Regions from separate parts of the Bacillus sp. AC266 genome, predicted to be linked through region 3. Evidence: predicted binding sites of a transcription regulator. Region 3 holds the regulator's gene; each other region holds the start of a gene.
The links. Region 3 encodes Rex, which represses fermentation and respiration genes when NADH is low (regulators of the CRP and FNR family bind a similar motif). Its sites were predicted from a motif close to TTGTGAAATATTTCACAA; they were not measured.
Positions count from the first base shown of each region.

Region 1: hcp (hydroxylamine reductase) is a predicted target of Rex. The motif match lies at 2,018-2,035, and genes of this name have one in related genera.
Region 2: nirB (NADPH-nitrite reductase large subunit) is a predicted target of Rex. The motif match lies at 1,667-1,684, and genes of this name have one in related genera.
Region 4: AC0IXC_RS16275 (formate/nitrite transporter family protein) is a predicted target of Rex. The motif match lies at 1,676-1,693, and genes of this name have one in related genera.

Region 1 covers NZ_CEEDEC010000001.1:82,669-86,440, forward strand. Annotated here, with positions in the region: gene AC0IXC_RS00435 (DUF3784 domain-containing protein) at 1-84, opposite strand, end outside; gene AC0IXC_RS00440 (MazG nucleotide pyrophosphohydrolase domain-containing protein) at 209-490, shown strand; gene bla2 (BcII family subclass B1 metallo-beta-lactamase) at 634-1,407, shown strand; gene hcp (hydroxylamine reductase) at 2,099-3,385, shown strand.
Region 2 covers NZ_CEEDEC010000001.1:1,272,503-1,276,274, reverse strand. Annotated here, with positions in the region: gene nirB (NADPH-nitrite reductase large subunit) at 1-1,649, opposite strand, end outside; partial or broken gene AC0IXC_RS06485 (transposase) at 1,990-2,079, shown strand; gene AC0IXC_RS06480 (RNA-guided endonuclease TnpB family protein) at 2,151-3,506, shown strand.
Region 3 covers NZ_CEEDEC010000015.1:3,408-7,179, reverse strand. Annotated here, with positions in the region: gene AC0IXC_RS28695 (CPBP family intramembrane glutamic endopeptidase) at 194-943, shown strand; gene AC0IXC_RS28690 (YdiK family protein) at 940-1,131, shown strand; gene AC0IXC_RS28685 (redox-sensing transcriptional repressor Rex) at 1,161-1,790, opposite strand; gene AC0IXC_RS28680 (ABC-F family ATP-binding cassette domain-containing protein) at 1,978-3,772, shown strand, end outside.
Region 4 covers NZ_CEEDEC010000003.1:585,492-589,263, forward strand. Annotated here, with positions in the region: gene AC0IXC_RS16265 (TrkH family potassium uptake protein) at 1-483, shown strand, start outside; yybP-ykoY riboswitch at 522-694, shown strand; gene AC0IXC_RS16270 (TerC family protein) at 774-1,568, shown strand; gene AC0IXC_RS16275 (formate/nitrite transporter family protein) at 1,778-2,629, shown strand; gene AC0IXC_RS16280 (cyclic-phosphate processing receiver domain-containing protein) at 2,657-2,968, opposite strand; gene AC0IXC_RS16285 (prepilin peptidase) at 2,983-3,705, opposite strand.

The DNA.
Region 1 (3,772 bases), on a different contig from region 3:
GTATTGTTTTACTCCGATGAAATAAGCTAATGCAAATGAAATGATTGCTAGTATGAATAATGATGGGGAAGCGAAGAGAGTCATTAAAAGCACCTCCGTTAAAGGGCTATAAATAAATTATAGTATGAATGTTATAATTTAACAAAATACATTTTTGATTTTAAGTGTAATAGAAAAATGGAGTATTTGTGATGAGGGGAGATTAAGTATGAATATTGTGGAATTCCAGAGATATGTATTAAATTTCAGTAAAGAAAAAGGATTTCAAGATACAACAATTGAAGAGCGTACGATGTATGTGATGGCGGAATTAGGTGAATTAGCGGAAGGTATATTAAAGCGTGATAAAATACAAGATTCGAAAAGAGAGATTGGTTTAGAAATGTTTGATGTAATTTGGAATGTATGTGATTTAGCAAACAAGTTAGAAATTGATTTAGAGAAGGCGTTTGAAGAAAAAATGATGATTAATAAAAAACGTGAATGGTAAAAGGAAGGTTAAAAAGCGCACAAAATTTTGTGCGCTTTTTATTAATGGTATGAAAAATATGTAAAAAAAGATGGAACAAACATTTGAGATGAATTGTCTAATATAGGAAATAACTATTTAGTTTGAAAGAAAGGGTGGAGAAAATGAAAAAGAATATATTATTAAAAGTAGGGGTATGTGTTAGTTTACTAGGAACAATTCAATTTGTTAGCACAATTTCTTCTGTGAAAGCGGAACAAAAGCTAGAGCAAAAAGTAATAAAGAATGAGACAGGAACTATTTCAATTTCTCAGTTAAACAAAAATGTATGGGTTCATACTGAGTTAGGTTATTTTAATGGAGTAGCAGTTCCATCGAACGGTCTAGTTCTTAACACTTCTAAAGGGTTAGTGCTTGTCGATTCTTCTTGGGATGATAAGTTAACGAAGGAACTAATAGAGATGGTAGAAAAGAAATTTCAGAAGCGCGTAACGGATGTCATTATTACACATGCGCATGCTGATCGAATTGGCGGGATAAAAATGTTGAAAGAAAGAGGCATTAAAGCGCATAGTACAGCATTAACTGCGGAACTAGCAAAGAAAAATGGATATGAGGAGCCACTTGGAGACTTACAAACAATTACAAATTTGAAGTTTGGAAATATAAAAGTAGAAACGTTCTATCCAGGGAAAGGGCATACAGAAGATAATATTGTCGTATGGTTACCGCAATACAACATTTTAGCTGGAGGCTGTTTAGTGAAATCTGCGGAAGCTAAAGATTTAGGGAATGTTGCTGATGCATATGTAAATGAATGGTCGATATCGATTGAGAATGTGTTGAACCGATATGGAAATATGAACTTAGTAGTGCCTGGTCATGGAGAAGTAGGGGACAGAGGATTACTTTTACATACATTGGATTTGTTGAAATAAGAAACTGTGGGAATATAAAAGCGAGGAGAAACAATTTCCTCCTCGCTTTCTTCTAGCTATATTTAAATGCGAAGCTATCAATTACGCCTGCATAAGTTACTGAGATTTTAATTCCAAGTATACAAATACCAGTACCGTCATAATTGCTATAACAACGTAAGTAACATCAAGTATTATAAGTGTCTTTAATGTTTCAGTCATCCTAATTCACCCCTGTTATAAAAATATAACATGACCTCTTATCAATTAAATAAGAGATCATAAAGATAACAATGTACATGAAATTTCTTAAGTAGTTTCTATATAAATATATCATATAAATAATGTAAAAAATGTTAAGATGGTGTAAATGTATTGTAAATAAAGAGGTTTCCTATAAAATTTTTAATCAAAAAATTGATAGTTCTTCAAAATGAAAAAACGCTATTCTTTCTGTTGAATGATAGAAAGAATAGTGTTTTTGTATGCTTATTAGTTGCTAATAGTTCTCTAAATCAATTATCTAGCTATTTGAAGGCATCAACAAAGGTGTCCATTTTTCTGTATGTTTTTTAGTGTCAGTAAAAATATTATGTCAACAATATGAACTGTCACAAATTTATATATATTATTGTGATTGATATCACATCCTTTTTTCCTAATGGGTATTATGCTTGATTTGTAATGAATGATTGGGAGAGGGTGGGATGATATGTTTTGTTATCAATGTGAACAAACGCCAACAGGCGGATGTAAAGTGATGGGTGTTTGTGGTAAGAATGAAACAATTGCAAGTTTACAAGATACGATTGTGTTTGGATTAAAAGGAATAGCTGCTTATCGTACGCATGCTGCGCAGCTAGGGTATACAGATGCATTTGTAGATGCTACAACTCAAGAAGCGCTATATATGACATTAACAAATTCTAACTTTAATGAACAAGAACATATTGATATGGCTATGAAAGTAGGGAAATCGGCTTTACGAGTAATGGAGTTATTAGATGAGGCACATACGAATCACTTTGGTGTTCCGGAGCCTGTTCAAATTACGCAGAACCATGTAGAAGGTAAGGCAATTGTAGTTACTGGTCATAATTTATTTGCATTAGAAGAGTTATTAAAGCAAACAGAAGGAAAAGAAATTAACATTTATACGCATTCTGAAATGCTACCAGCACACGGATATCCACAACTGAAAAAATATAAACATTTAAAAGGAAACATCGGTAAGGCATGGTATGATCAACGACGCCTTTTCGAAAAATTTACAGGTGCCATATTAGCTACAACGAACTGTGTTATGCCAATTAAAGGATCATACTCTGATCGATTCTTTTCATATGATATTGCAGGTTTAGAGGGTGTACAAAAAATTGAAAATGATGATTTTGCACCATTGATTCAAAAAGCGCTTGAACTTCCAGAAGTACATATGGAGTCGGATGAGCAGTTAGTAACAGGGTTTCATCATAATACAGTATTATCATTAGCTCCGGAAATTATTAATGCAGTAAAAGAAGGAAAGATTAAGCGTTTCTTTGTCATCGCAGGTTGTGATGCTCCGGGAAAAGGCGGAGAATATTATCGTGAATTAGCAACGTCACTTCCGCCAGAAACGGTTATTTTAACAACTTCTTGCGGGAAATTCCGTTTTAATGATGTGAGTTATGGTGTTGTGCCCGGTACGGAGATTCCACGTTACATTGACTTAGGACAATGTAATAATTCAATTTCTACAGTGAAAATAGCGGCCGCTTTAGCTGATGCTTTTCAATGTGAAGTGAATGAATTGCCAGTGAGTATTGTTCTATCATGGTTTGAACAAAAAGCGGTTGCCATTTTACTTGGGCTATTTAGTCTTGGTATTCAAGATATTCGCATTGGTCCAAAGGCACCTGAATTTATTTCACCTGGTGTGCTTGATGTATTACAAGAGACATTCGGTTTAAAACTAATTACAACCGCAGCAGAAGACATGAATATGATGTTATCGTAACAAAAAGGATGTCCTATATGTAGAGTTGACTTTATAAAGAGTTTGTATGTATTCGCAAGCTCATGTATTAGATGCACAGGTGCATTAGTAGAAGAACAAAAAAATGATCCGTCTTTTTAATAAGGAGAGCTATCCACATTCATTAACTTCGGAATATTATAACGCCCAAAATAAAAATGCGGAATTTTTGTTTTGGGTATTTCCTTTTCTTAGCTGGATAGGTATGTGGTGAGATTTCTTAAGAAGAAAATAGGCAGTATCCAATAGATAATAGCGGATTTAAGAAAAAATTTAAAAATCGAGTTGACATTCTATCTACATAGTCATACAATGTAGTGGTAATGAGTAATACTGAATAGCGTATTTTTTAAAAATATATTCAGTATC
Region 2 (3,772 bases), on a different contig from region 3:
TTCATTCTTTCATTAACGTAACGGGATGATTTATCATCTACATATTCTTCCGGAATCGCCATACGTAAATAGTAATTTAAAGCAGGACGACATTTCGAACAGCCGTCTTCATGTGCAAAACCGAGTACATTTCGTACTTCTTTTGGCGATTTTAAACCTTTCTCGTGAATGGCGGCTACGACTTCGTCACGTGATAAAGTTGTACATCCGCACATACCAGCAGACTGCGCAGAAGCATCAAAAGCATCTCCGAGTGTATGAGCTAGAACTTGTTCCACAAGCGGACGACATTTACCACAAGACCCTGCGGCTTTCGTGCATCCTTTAACTTCTTCAAAAGTAGTTAACTCTTGTTCTAAAATGGCATGAACGATTGTACCTTTCGTAACGCCATTACATCCACAAATTGTGTCATCCGCACTCATTGTAGCAACGTCAAGTTCACTTTCTTCACCAGCTTTGTGAAGAAGGGAAGCGGCTGTATATTCTTGTATATCTTCTTCTTTCTTTAACATGCTAAAGAGGCGTGTACCATCAGTTGCATCACCATATAAAACGATACCGACGACTTTATTGTCACGAATTAATACTTTTTTATAGGAACGTTTACATTCATCAAAGATTGAAATTGCTTTCGTTTGATCATCTTCATAAATTTGACCAGCAGAGAATAAATCACAACCTGCAACTTTTAACTGTGTACCGACGATGCTGCCCGTATATCCATTAGTTTGTAAATTCGTTATATGTTTTGCTAATATTGCGCCTTGTTCATAAAGAGGAGCAACAAGTCCATATGCGATACCGTCATGTTCTGCACATTCTCCAACTGCATAAATGGATTCATCATTCGTTAGCATATAGTCATTGACTACAATGCCGCGATTTACAAGTAAACTAGCATCTTTTGCTATTTGAGTATTTGGGCGTATTCCGACAGCCATTACGATTAAATTACAATCTACAACTTCACCATCTTCAAATTGAATGCCCTCAACATGGTCTGTACCAAGAATCTTTACAGTTTTCTTTTCCATTAGAAACTTCATGCCTTGCGCTTCTAAATCTTCACGCAATAGGGAAGCTGCTTTCGTATCTAGTTGTTGCTCCATTAAGCTAGGCATTAAATGAACAACATGTACGTCCATTCCTAAGTCAATAAGACCTCTTGCGGCTTCTAAACCGAGTAATCCACCACCAATGACAACGGCCTTTTTCTTTTCTTTAGCGGTATCCATCATAAATTGTGTATCTTCAATTGTTCGAAATCCTGTTACACCAGGAAGGGTGGAACCTTCAACTGGTAAAATAAAAGCACTAGAACCTGTTGCGATAATGAGTTTGTCGTATGTAATAGTACGATTTTTTTCTGTAATAATAATTTTTTCTTTTCGGTTAATACTTTGAACTCTTTCATTTGTATACAAAGTTATTTCATTTTCTTCATACCAACTGTATTGATTCATAATGATATCTTGCATATTTGTTTTTCCTTGTAATACATGAGAGAGCATAATACGGTTGTAGTTCGGATGTGGTTCATCTCCGAAAATAGTAATCTCATATAAATTACTATCATGTTTTAATATTTCTTCCATACAACGTATGCCAGCCATACCATTTCCGATCATAACTAAACGTTTTTTCATTTTCGTTTCCCCTTTTTATGTGAAATGTTGAACAAAGGATTATATTTCTATTATAGAAAATTAAAAAAGAGGGAGATGTGATATTTATCACATTTTTATCCCTTTCGGCAAGAAGACTCCATCTAATTTGTGTTACGGGTGAAACCCAACAATTCAGGTGGAGATGAATTGCTATCATTCAATAGACCAAACACTTTTGTTTGGTTCATAATAATTTTTTGAGGGCGAATATTTATTTCTTTTTGTCTTGCGATATAATCCGCCCTTAGATAAGGAGGGAATATATCGTAAGATAACGAAATTGGATAATAATCATCATTCGGTTACTTGAGCCAAATGTAATTACGATGAAGAACATGTTCACATTTTGTTCCGTTTCGTTCCAAATATTGATTTGTCAAAAGTAATTAACAGTTACAAAATTATTTCTTTCCTAAGATAAAATACTATCTTAGGAAAGAAATAATTTTAATGGACTCTCTAAGAAAGGTGGTGAAAACAATGGCTAGAAAGAAAGCAGTGAAAGTATTACGTAAACAAAAGAAAAGAGAAACCATGCAACGATTCACGCAGAAACAGAATATCGGACGAGCTTGTCTCACAGCTAAAGAATTTCGCTTACTGCAACGCATGTCACATAGTTCTAAAGCATTGCGAAATGTTGGATTGTACACGATTAAACAAAGTTATTTGAATAATAACAAGATGGCTACTGTAAAAGAAGTGGACACTGCCATGCAAACCGATATGAACTACTGGGGTATTCAATCAAACTCTGTTCAAGCGATTCGTAGAGCCTTATTTACAGAAGTGAAGAGCTTTTTTAAAGCAATGGAACAGTGGAAGAAAAAACCTGAAACCTTCACAGGTCGTCCTAAGTTTCCGAATTATTCCCGTTCCACTGACAAACGAATCATTGAAATCTATCAAGTTCCAAAAGTTGATAATAACGGGTATTGGATGATTCCGATGAATGTTGCATTCAGAAAAAAATTCGGTTCCATTAAAATACGTATGCCTAAAAACTTAAGAAATAAAAAAATCTCCTACATTGAGATTGTACCGAAGCAAAAAGGTCGGTTCTTTGAGGTGCATTACACATATGAAATGCACGTTTCTCAAATGAAGAAACAACCCACGACTATTAGTAAAGCTTTGAGTTGCGATTTAGGTGTAGACAGATTAGTAAGTTGCGTAACAAATACAGGTGATGCATTTTTAATTGATGGAAAAAAATTAAAATCCATTAACCAGTACTTCAACAAAATGATACGTAATCTACAACTGAAAAACATGGAAAATGGACTTTCTAAACGAGTTGTAACGAACAAAATGGCTGCACTTTGGCATAAACGGGAAAGACAAATAAATGGTTACATTTCACAAACTGTAGGCTTGTTGTTCGAAAAAGTGAAAGCATTCAACATAGATACTGTTGTCGTAGGGTATAACGCTGGTTGGAAACAAAAATCTGATATGGGAAAAAAGAATAATCAAAAATTTGTTCAAATCCCATTTCATAAACTGATTGCAGCAATTGAGAATAAATGTATAAAAGAAGGCATCCGATTTTTAAAACAAGAAGAAAGCTATACTTCAAAAGCTAGTTTTCTTGATAAAGATAGGGTTCCAGTTTGGGATAAGGATGATAGGACGCATTATCGCTTTAGTGGCAAACGAATCACTCGTGGTCTGTACCAAAGTAAAGCAGGAACATGTATCCATGCTGATATTAATGGTGCATTGAATACATTGGAAAAATCAAAAATTGTACAATTGGATGACAATCTCAAAGTGAAAACGCCGATTCTATTAAAAGTGCAAAAACGTAGGGCTTTTGCTTCGCGCATAGCTTAGTGGGTGTGTCAACCATCCATGTGTACTCGACTTGTCGGGGCTTGTAGCACACGCCGGATTCATCTGAGTGGTGGCTTCTTCCTCAAGGAAGAACTGCTCTTTTTCGAAAGGGTGGTGCAAGTGGGGAAACGATTGTTCGTTTCTAGTACCAACCAAAAACTTACTTGGGGTGTTACCTTAAGGTGGCATGAATTCTAGAGCGTCAAACTGTCTAGCGATAGACGAAAAGACCTAGCGTTCTAACTCAAGCCTCCACTGAAACGTTT
Region 3 (3,772 bases):
TATGTTACAATATGAAAGACACCCTAAGTTGTTTTCGCTAAACGTACAACTTTTTCCTGTCTCCTATTTTATTTTCAAATACTTATTTACAAAAAAAATATAATTCAAATGAAAGTTTATATCGTAGGTAGCATATTTACATGTTATCCTACCTTATCTCATACACTAGAGTTAGAAAGGATGGTTAAACCATTTGAAGAAACAATATTGGTGGATTATCGTTACATACATTTTAATGCAGTTATCTGGAATTGTTGGCTTACCACTACTCCTAAAAACAGGGCTCTATGATAATAGAGGATTTACCATGGAGGAAAAAGGTCAAATCATAACGGGACATTGGGCAATCATTAGCTTCTTTGTTGCATTATGTATCGTGCTTTGGTTACTTAGAATAGATATTCGTGACAGGCATTTAGATAAAATGCGTGTTACGATCCCAGCTACAGTTGGTTGGATTATAATCGGTATTCTCTTAGCTTTCTCTTCCCAAATAATTGCCGGTATGATCGAAATGCGTCTACTAGGAATTAAACAAGGTTCGGAAAATACAATGAAGCTGATGGAAATTGCAAGAACGACACCTTGGTTCCTCATTGTTGTATCTATAATCGGACCTATCTTAGAGGAAATCGTATTTAGAAAAATTTTATTTGGCACACTTTATAAGAGATTTAATTTCTTTGTTGCTGCTATCATTAGTTCACTTGTATTCGCGGCGATTCATTTTGATTTTACTCACTTATTGGTATACACTTCTATGGGGCTCGTATTCGCCTTTTTATATGTACAAACGAAACGCATTATCGTTCCTATAGCAGCCCATGTGGCAATGAATACATTAGTCGCTATTGGACAAATTTTTATGAGCAATGAGCAAATTCAAGAAATGATTAAAGAAGCTGAAAAAATGCAAGGCTTTATCGGAGGATTTTTAGTATGAGAAACTCACCATTGTTCATGGCTGCATTGTACTTTCTTCTTGGATGTATCTTTACACGCTTCGCCATTACGAACGTAACAGATACAATCTGGAATATGTGGACAATACTATTTGCAGTTATGGCAACAATTGATTTTAATTTGGCACTTCGCCTTATCTTAGTTAAATTCACAAAGAAAAAACAATAATAAAACGCAGAGGTCATCTCCTCTGCGTTTTATTGTGGATAATTCTTCAAAAAATAAACAAGAGTTTGTAACTCTACAGCTAAATCAATGTGATGAATCCTTATATTCTCTGACACATTTAAGCGTGCTGGTGTGAAATTTAAAATACCATGCACGTTCGTTTCTGCCAATCTATCTGCCACAGATTGCGCTACTGTAGCGGGTACCGTTAATATTGCCACTTGTATATCAGTTGATAAACGTTCTTCTAGTTCATCCAAATGATATACAGGAATGCCTCCGATTTCTGTCCCAACTTTCTCTTCACTAACATCAAACGCCATTTCAATTTTTGTATTATTGTTTTTCGTGAAATTATAATGTAAGAAAGCGGTCCCTAAATTACCTACTCCAATAAGTGCCACGCGTGTTATATCATCTTGGTCGAGTGTTTCACGGAAAAATGATAATAAATAATTTACGTTATATCCATATCCTTTTTTCCCTAACGCTCCAAAATATGAAAAATCTCTTCGAATAGTTGCGGAATCAACCTTTACCGCTTCACTCAATTCGGCTGATGAAACACGTTGCTTACCAGAAAGAGATAAGTTTTGGATAAATCGATAGTATAGAGGCAATCGTTTGGCAGTGGCCTGTGGAATTTTTTGCTGATCCATATAACCTCTCCTCTCTTCCTATCTTTATTCTTATACTTGAATCAAATACAGAAGTTTAGTACTCATGAATTTCCTTGTATAATAAAGAGAAGAAGTATTCTCTCTTTATTTTAAACTATACACTATTTTTAGTATGATTGAGAAATATAAACATGGCAAAGTTAAGAAATTATTTGAGGTGAAAACATTGATATTATTACAAGTGAATGGGCTTTCGAAATTATACGGTGCAGAAACGATTCTTGCAAACATAAAATTGGAAGTACAAACAAAAGATCGTATCGCATTAGTCGGACGAAATGGAGCTGGAAAATCTACATTATTAAAAATAATAGCTGGCGAGTTATCTCATGATGGTGGTGAAATTATAAAACCGAAAGATGTCTCAATGGGGTATTTAGCTCAAAATACCGGATTAGAAACGTCTTTAACAATTTGGGATGAAATGTTAACCGTCTTTACACACTTGCAGCAGATGGAGACAAAACTTCGAAGGCTAGAGCAAGAGATGGGAAAAGAAGAAAACTTTTCAAATGCGGCTATATATGAGAAATTATTAGCTGATTATGACCAATTACAATTAGATTATAAAGATCAAGGCGGCTATCAGTACGAAGCGGATATACGCTCAATTTTAAGCGGTCTTGGCTTCCCAGTTGAAACGCATCAGACGAAAATTTCCACATTAAGTGGTGGACAAAAGACTCGATTAGCTCTCGGGAAATTATTATTAACTAGACCAGACTTACTTATTTTAGACGAACCTACAAACCATTTGGATATTGAGACACTAACATGGCTTGAACAATATTTACAAGGCTATCCTGGCGCGATTTTAATCGTTTCCCATGACCGTTATTTCTTAGATAAACTTGTTACACAAGTATACGAAATTTCTAATAAGGAAAGCCGACGATTTGTTGGTAACTACAGTAAATATTTAGACTCAAAATCAGCTCTATACGAGCAAGAAATGAAGCGTTATGAAAAACAACAAGATGAAATTTCTAAACTGGAAGACTTTGTACAAAAAAATATAGCTCGTGCATCTACGACAAAACGCGCTCAAAGTCGCCGTAAACAATTAGACAGAATGGAAGTATTAACTAGACCATTAGGCGATTCTAAATCAGCTTCCTTCCACTTCGATATTGAAAAACAAAGTGGAAATGATGTTTTACAAGTGAAAGATGCAACTATTGGCTATTATCAGGAACCGATTATTGAACATGTAAATATGCGCTTAACTCGCGGTGACAGTGTTGCCTTAGTTGGGCCAAACGGAATTGGAAAATCTACATTATTAAAATCCATTGTGAATAAGTTACAGCTATTACATGGAAACGTTGCTTTCGGCTCAAGTGTATCTGTTGGTTATTATGATCAAGAACAAGCCAACTTAACATCTTCGAAGCGAGTTTTAAATGAATTATGGGATGAATATCCCCTGCAACCTGAAAAAGAAATTCGCACTATACTAGGCAACTTTTTATTCACAGGGGATGATGTACTCAAACCAGTATCTTCTCTTAGTGGTGGACAAAAGGCTCGACTAGCTCTTGCAAAACTTATGATGCAAAAATCCAATTTATTAATTCTCGATGAGCCAACAAACCATCTTGATTTAAATAGTAAAGAGATTTTGGAGAATGCTTTAATTGATTACCCAGGTACTCTTCTATTCGTCTCTCATGACCGCTATTTTATTAATCGCGTAACGACAACCGTTGTTGAGTTATCAACAGAAGGTGCACAAGAATATTTAGGTGATTACGATTATTACGTTGAAAAGAAAAATGAAATGATTGAACGTGCGGAACTAGAGCAAGAAGATGAAGTACCTGTTCAAAAAATGGTAGCACAAGAAAAATTAAATTATCTCGAAGAAAAAGAACGTAAACAGCTAGAGCGTCAACGTACTCGAAAAATTGAAGAACTGGAACAAAATATCGTAGGCTTAGAAGAAGAAATTGCTACGTTAG
Region 4 (3,772 bases), on a different contig from region 3:
ATCTCTGCATTATCAAAACCTTCACTTTTATTAATGATGCTTCTTATGTTTATTGGTGCTGGCAGTGCTTCAACTGGTGGAGGGATTAAATTAACGACTTTTTTGATTATGTTTTTCGGCGTATTTAAATTTTTGCAAGAACAAGATGATATTGTCGTGTTTAAAAAATCCATTAAAGATACGCTCATTGTCAAATCATTAACGATTACTATTATTTCAATTTCGTTTATTTTTCTTTCCATTTTAATTTTAAGCATCACTGAGAAGGTTCCTTTATTAATGAGTGCTTTTGAAGTATTTTCAGCATTTGGAACTGTCGGCCTTAGCATGAATTTGACGCCACACTTAACAATTATCGGCAAAACAATTATTATCTTTATGATGTTTTTTGGAAAGATGGGGCCTTTAACATTAGCCTTTTCATTTGCACGTAAAAAACAAAGAAAAATAAAATATCCCAACGAAGATATTTTAACAGGTTGACAACCGTATAAATTATCCATATAATGAGAGTACAATAGCATATCTCCAAAGGGGAGTAGCGTCCAAGAACTATTTCTTGGAAACAAAGTCGTCATTACGTAGAACTTAGTTCTTCCGGCTTTGTTGGCATTTTCATTACATATGTCTAGCAAGACCTTTGCCTATCAACGGCAGAGGTCTTTTTTGTTTTCAAATTCCTTCCACCGTTGATACGCAGGAGTATGGGGAAACTAAACAGTGGGGAACTTCTTCACTTGTTTAGTCTTTATAGAAATGAGAGGAGAATGTACATGGATGTATCATTATTATTGGAGTATGGTTGGGTATTACTCATCCTAATTGCACTAGAGGGGATTTTAGCGGCTGATAACGCTCTCGTTCTCGCAATTATGGTAAAACATTTACCAGAAGAAAAACGAAAGAAAGCACTATTTTATGGATTAGCAGGAGCGTTCGTTTTCCGCTTCGGATCACTATTTATGATTTCGTTCCTAGTAGATGTATGGCAAGTGCAAGCAATTGGTGCGATTTATCTTATGTTTATCGCGGGGAATCACTTATTTAAAACGTATGTTAAAAAGAATACACATGAAGAAACAGAAGAAAAAGAAGCAAAGAAAAAACAAGAGAACTTTTGGTGGACTGTATTTAAAGTCGAAGTTGCTGATATCGCCTTCGCAGTTGATTCAATTTTAGCTGCTGTTGCATTAGCAGTGACTTTACCGAAAACAGGATTAGGTACGATTGGTAGTCTTGATACAGGTCAATTTATCGTTATCTTTACAGGTGGACTTATCGGATTAGTTATAATGCGATTTGCAGCAACTGCTTTCGTACAAATATTAAAACGTAAACCAGGACTTGAAACTGCAGCATTTTTAATTGTAGGTTGGGTTGGTGTGAAATTAACAGTTTATACGTTAGCACACCCTGCTTTAAATGTCCTTCCGCATTCATTCCCAGAATCCACTCCGTGGAAGCTTACATTCTGGATTGTATTAGTTGGAATCGCAGTTTGCGGTTGGTTCTTCTCGAAAGAAGTAGAAGTAAAAGTAGAAAAGAATTTAGACGAAAAAGCGCTGTAATTACAGCGCTTTTTCTTTTTTCTCGTTTCAATTCCCCTCTCTATTTTTAGAAAAAATTCCATTATACTACCTTTTGTAAACGCTTCCTTTATAGATGTATGTCCTTTTTGTGAAATATTGCACAAACTTATTGAAACTATGAACAAATCCATGTACCTTATTCATATAAGGAGTATTTATAGACGATGTATTAAAGGAGCGTATTACTCATGCTAGAACAAGGATTAGATTACGTTGTAAAACTGGCTAAGAGCAAAAAACAAATGCTAGATATAAATCCAATGCAATATTTCATTCGTGCTGCACTTGCGGGCATTTATATCGGTTTTATTATTGTACTATGTTTTAAATTAGGTAACTTTTTTCATATTGCAGATTCACCAGCAACATATTTAGCTTCCTCCATGTTTTTCGGAATTGCTCTCGTACTTATTATATATGGCGGCGCTGAATTATTTACTGGCAATACGATGTACTTCACAGTGGCAACTTTAAGAAAAGAAACAACGATTTCTGATACACTTCGTAACTGGGTTGCTTGTTATGCAGGTAACTTAGCTGGTGCTTTATTCTTTGCCTTACTATTTTACGCAACTGGAATTTTCGAAGCAATTGATCACAGTCATTTAATGAATAAAGTTGTTGAAGGAAAGATGAATACACCTACAATGCAATTATTCTTTAAAGCGATTTTATGTAACTGGCTCGTATGTCTTGCCTGCTTCTTACCTTCTCAAGTGAAAGGTGACACAGCAAAAATATTAATGATGATGATGCTCGTTTTCACTTTCTTTTTATCTGGTTATGAGCATAGCATTGCAAACTTATCACTGTTTGCTTTATCTTTAGTATCACCACATCCTGAGACAATTTCTTTTGCGGGCGCTATTCATAACTTAATTCCAGTTACAATCGGTAACATTATTGGCGGATCCGTATTTGTCGGTATGGTATATCATTACTTAACAAAGAAAGCACCTGTTGTTGAACAAGAGAAAACTCAATTAGTTGGAGCTCAAACGGAGGAAATTATTCCTTTACAAGCACATATGAAACATTAAAAACTCCAAAGTTTTACTTTGGAGTTTTTAGCTCCCTACATATTTCAAGGCAATATAAGGATTAATTTCCCCGTTTTCCTTCCCTCTCTCTATGCTCTTTTTCATCTGATGCATACCGATGACATCATTTGTATGAAGGTGAATTTCATTAACATATAAACCTTCGTTGCAGAAAGCTTCTACGAAATCTAACCCACTTTTTTCTCCCCATCCCATATTAAAATCAAGGGAAAGAATATTTACATCATAATCCCGAACCATTTGCAAAGCACATTCTACTGTAGTGGCGAGTACATACCCGTATGGACAACTTCTTTGATCATCCATATATACATTCATGTTCTATCCCCTCTCTATTTTGTATACGTGACCAGCATGTAACATATTGCTCCAAGACTAATAAAAGGACCAAACGGAATTTGGCTCCTCATTTTCATACGTTTTAATACTATACCAGCTCCAAAGAAACAAAGACTAAAGCAAGATGCTAAAAATAAAATCATAAAAATCCCTTTCAGTCCCACTATAAATCCAAGCAGCGAAAGTAATTTTATATCCCCTCCACCAAGCCCTTCTGGATATATCTTTTGCATGCAATATAACAAAATGAATATAACGCCACTACCAACTATACTATCTGTCCAAGTGACTAACGGTACAAAAATACATTCTAAAATAAGCAAAAGCGCAAACCAAATTAAAATACGATTAGGTATTAGCATATATACTAAATCTGTAACTGAAATAATTAGAAGTAACGAAAAAAGCGATAAAATGATGATGAGCTCTCTTTCCATTCCAATTACATATACAGTAAGAAAAAATAAACTGCCTGTAACAAATTCAAATACTATGTACAAACTTGAGATTTTGCTCTTACAATTCGTACAACGCCCTTTTTGTATACAAAATGAAATGATTGGAATAAGTTCTTTCGGCTGTAACGTATACTTGCAGTAATGACAGTACGAACGCGGTGTAATAATAGATTCCCCTACTGGAACTCTCATCGCAATCACCATAAAAAAAGAACCAAACACCATACCTATTAACAATGCATATAAATAAGTGAACATCCCTTCCTCTCCTTTCCAAAAGAACATAACAAAAAAAGGAGAGAACTTCTACTTCATATTATCTTTA